DNA from 2 places in the Micromonospora sp. NPDC049559 genome. Region 1 is predicted to be linked to the other one. Evidence: riboswitches for the same ligand, from Rfam matches in the RefSeq annotation. Region 1 holds a riboswitch; the other holds the start of a gene.
The links. A riboswitch is a leader RNA that binds a small molecule or an ion and turns the genes downstream of it on or off. The one in region 1 is predicted to bind cobalamin.
Positions count from the first base shown of each region.

Region 1 (2,196 bases):
CAGCGCGCCGTCCCCGACGGCGAGCAGCCCGACGTCGCCGCCGAACCCGGTCACGTCGCCCCGCCCGTCGTCGAGCGTGAACAGGAACCGCCCCGGCAGCCCGGCCAGTACCGGGTCGGCGCAGAGCCCCTCGTCCAGCGCCGTCACGAGCGGGCGCACGTCGTACCGGCCGGCGCCGTCGCGCCCGCTCAGCGGCGAGGCGATCACGTTGCGTACCCGCTCGTGGCTGGGCGACGGGAGCAGGCCCGCCGCCGCCAGCCGCCCGGCGAACTCCCGCTCACCCTCCGGGGCCAGGCCCCGCAGCTGCAGGTTGCCCCGGGAGGTCAGCTCCAGGGCACCGTCACCGAACTCGGCCGCGGCGGCGGCGAGCACGGCGAGCTGACCGGCGCGCAGCCGGCCGCCCGGTGCCCGTACCCGGACCAGCCCGCCGTCGGCGGCGCGATGCGGCCGCAGGGTGCCCGGGCAGGCGTCCGGCGCGGAACGAGGTGACCACACCCGGCGGATACTACGGGCTGCCGCGACCGGATCGCCGCTGGTGCCGCCGCCGCTGCCGGAGCGCCGGCTTGACGAACGGCTCCCGAATCATGAGAGTGTGGGGCGCTGTACGCGGCGGCAGGTGGAGGAAGCCGGTGAGATTCCGGCGCGGTCCCGCCACTGTCACCGGGGAGCGGACCCCACCGACGGTCACGGCCCATCCGGGCGGGAAGACCGGGGCGAGCGACGATCCGGGAGCCAGGAGACTCCGGGCCGCCGTCAGCGGTGCGAGACGGGCAAGCGGGCCCGGCGCGCGCCGTGTGGTCGCCAACGCCGCCCGGCTCCACGGGCGGTTCCGCGCCACGACCCGACGACCCGGGGCGCGGACCCCGAGTGAGGACCGACCATGCCGTACCGCGAGCGCCCGTCCGCCGCGCACCCCGCCGGCGGTGCCGCGTGATCCTGCTGCTCTCCACCTCGGACACCGACCTGCTCAGCGCCCGCGCCAGCGGCGCGGAGTTCCGGCTGGCCAACCCCGCCCGGGTCGAGGTCGCGGACCTGCCCGCGCTGCTCGACGGCGTCGAGCTGGTCGTGGTACGCCTCCTCGGCGGCTACCGGGCCTGGGAGGAAGGGCTCGACGCGCTGCTGGCCGGGGCGCTGCCGGTGGTGCTGCTCGGCGGCGAGCAGGCCCCCGACGCCGAGCTGATGCGCCGCTCGACGGTGCCGGCGGGGGTCGCCGCCGAGGCGCACGCGTACCTGGCCCATGGCGGCCCGGCGAACCTCGGCGAGCTGTACCGCTTCCTCTCCGACACGGTGCTGCTCACCGGCCACGGCTTCGCCGCCCCGGCGCCCACCCCGGCCTGGGGCCGGCTGGAGCGGACGGCGCGCCGCGTCGACGGGCCGGGCGTGTCCGCCGCGCAGCCGGGTGTGCCCGTCGTGCGGCCGGGCGTGCCCGCCGACGGGCCCGTGGTCGGCGTGCTGTACTACCGGGCCCATCACGTCGCCGGCAACACCGGGTTCGTCGAGGCGCTCTGCGACGCTATCGAGGCCGCCGGTGGCCGGCCGCTGCCGGTTTACTGCGCCTCGCTGCGCAGCGCCGAACCGGAGCTGCTCGCCACCCTCGCCGAGGCGGACGCGCTGGTCGTGACGGTGCTCGCGGCCGGCGGTACCCGGCCCGCCGAGGCGGGAGCCGGCGGCGAGGACGACGCCTGGGACGTCGGCGCGCTCGCCGCGCTGGACGTACCGATCCTGCAGGGGCTCTGCCTGACCAGCAGCCGGGCCAGCTGGGCGGCGAACGACGACGGGCTCAGCCCGCTGGACACGGCCACCCAGGTGGCGATCCCCGAGTTCGACGGGCGCCTGATCACCGTGCCGTTCTCGTTCAAGGAGATCGACTCGGACGGGCTGACCGTCTACGTGGCCGACCCGGAGCGGGCCGCCCGGGTCGCCGGCATCGCCGTACGGCACGCCGCGCTGCGGCACGTACCGCCGGCCGAGCGCCGGGTGGTGCTGATGCTCTCGGCGTACCCGACGAAGCACTCCCGGATCGGCAACGCGGTCGGCCTGGACACCCCGGCCAGCGTGGTGCGGCTGCTCGCCGCCCTGCGCGAGCGGGGCTACGACATCGGACCGGCCGACGGGCCGGACGCGCTGCCGGGTGTGGCCGCGGGCGACGGCGACGCGCTGGTGCACGCCCTGATCGCGGCGGGCGGGCAGGATCCC
Region 1 is NZ_JBFAPK010000016.1:22,533-24,728, forward strand. It holds gene AB0J86_RS18660 (precorrin-3B synthase) at 1-495, opposite strand, end outside; cobalamin riboswitch at 620-743, shown strand; gene cobN (cobaltochelatase subunit CobN) at 931-2,196, shown strand, end outside.

Region 2 (2,196 bases), on a different contig from region 1:
CGTCCAGGGTGCGCAGCCACGGCACGATCCCGTGCGAGTACCCGTTGGTGCCGCGGATCAGCGAACCACGGGAGCGGACCCGGGACCAGGAGATGCCGATCCCACCCGCGTACTTGGACAGGCGCGCCACCTGCGTGTACCGCTCGTAGATCGAGTCGAGTTCGTCCCGGGGCGAGTCCACCAGGAAGCAGGAGGAGAGCTGCTGGTGTCGGGTGCCGGCGTTGAAGAGCGTGGGAGAGCTGGGCAGGTACGCCAGCCGGGCCATCAGCCGGTAGAGACCGGCGGCGGCCTCGGTCGCCTCGGCCACCTCCGCCTCGGCGGCGGCCGTCCCATCCGCCCCGTCCGCCCCGCCGGTCGGGACGGCGGCGTCGCCGTCCGCCGGCGTGCCGCCGATCGGTACGGCCAGGGCCGTCGCCACCCGGAGGAAGAAGTGCTGCGGCGCCTCCAGCACCGCGCGGGTCTCGGGATGCCGCAGCAGGTACCGGTCGTAGACGGTACGCAGCCCGAAGAACTCGAACGCGTCGTCGGCGGCCGGGTCGAGCAGGGCGTCCAGCGCGGCGGCGTGCGCGGCCACGAAGTCGGCGAACGCGGGATCGAGCAGCCCCTGGGCCTGCGCGGCGGCGACGGACGCGCTGAACGAGTCGATGCCCTGCGCGGCGGTCTCCCGCCGGATCTGGTCGGCGAGCAGCCGGGCGGCGAGGCGGGCGTACTGCGGGTCCTCGCCGATCAGCCCGGCCGCGGCCGAGATGGCGAGCTGGTGCAGCTCGGCGGCGTCGGCCGTGGCCGTCCGTCCGGAGCGGACCAGCTCGATCAGCCGCTCCGGGTCGGTGTCGGGCAGGTCGCGACAGTGCGCGGCGACGGCGGCGCGTAGCCGTCCAATGTGGTCTTGCTCGGGTGGTGCGATGGTGGCGGATGCCGACACGTGCTACTCCTCGGTCTGGGGATCCGGAGACCCCGCGGAGGGCACGACGGCACGCCGAACCACCGCCGGTCGGTGTTCCGGCGGCAACCCGTACGACCCGACGGCCCCCCGCGAGGCCCCGAGCTCGGACCGGCCCACGGTGGTGTGCGCCGCGCTGGTACGCGTGGCGGCCACGGCGGGATCCGGTCCTCGGCGTACCGGACGGGCGCCCGGTACGCATTGCTGGCAGGTCTTCGGACTCGCGGGCAGGGCACGTCGCCGTGCTTGCCTACTGACCGTCGCTTCCCGGGGCACGGCTGGCCGTTCCGGCGTACGCGCTCGCGCCGGAAAACCGTGCTCCAGTGCTCATGACGGAGGTCGTTCCCGCTCACCGCTGCGGGGCAGTCCCGGACTCGCACCGGGTTCCCTCTTCGGCGGTGGCGCCTGGCTGACAGCACCGCCTGGCCGGCCGTCCACCTCGGGTACGGCCGAACCAGCAATGCACTGATCCTAGATCTAGTGGGGTGTTTCCCGTCAACACACCAGATGATGTGGGCGTGTCGCGGTGCGGAGTTCGCTCCCAGCGGTCAGCCGCGCTCGATGAGTTACCGCCGCCCTCGACTCTCGACTCTCGGCTCTCGGCTCTCGGCTCTCGGCTCTCGGCCTTCGGCCCTCGACGGAGCGTTCACGTGCGTCATCGAACCGCCTGGGCAACGTGGGGTGCGACGAATCGCCGGAGTGGTAGGGCGACGAGCAGCGCGACCGCGACCAGGAGGCCGCTGACCAACACGGGGCCGAGATGGCCAGCGCCGGACGCGAGGGCGGCGGCAGCGGCGACGGGGCCGCCAGCGGCACCGAGGTTGAGCGCCGCGGTCGCATACGAGCCTCCCATGGTGGGAGCGCCCGCTGCGGCGTAGAGCACCCTGGCGATCAGGGTGCTACCCAACGCGAAGGAGAGCGCGCCCTGTACGAACACGAGGAGCAGGAGCGCCACCGGCTGGGCGGCCAGCGCAGCCAACGCGACCCAGCCGAGCAACAGCAACGGGCCACCGACGGCGATCACGATGCCGGGACGCTGATCCGAGAGCCGTCCCGCGACGGTGACACCGACGAAGGACCCGACACCGAAGAGCACCAGCACCACCGGAACCCACAGCTCGCCCAGGCCGGCGGTCTCGGTCACGATCGGTGCCAGGAAGGTGAACGTCGCGAAGGTGGCGGCGTTGACCAGGGCGCCGAGCAGCATGACCAGGACCAGTGCGGGCATCGCCAGCTGGGCGATCTCGTCCCGAAGA
Region 2 is NZ_JBFAPK010000001.1:243,102-245,297, reverse strand. It holds gene AB0J86_RS01080 (ribonucleoside-diphosphate reductase subunit alpha) at 1-814, opposite strand, end outside; cobalamin riboswitch at 1,150-1,333, opposite strand; gene AB0J86_RS01075 (Cmx/CmrA family chloramphenicol efflux MFS transporter) at 1,596-2,196, opposite strand, start outside.
Region 2: another riboswitch for cobalamin. It lies ahead of AB0J86_RS01080 (ribonucleoside-diphosphate reductase subunit alpha); the one in region 1 lies ahead of cobN (cobaltochelatase subunit CobN).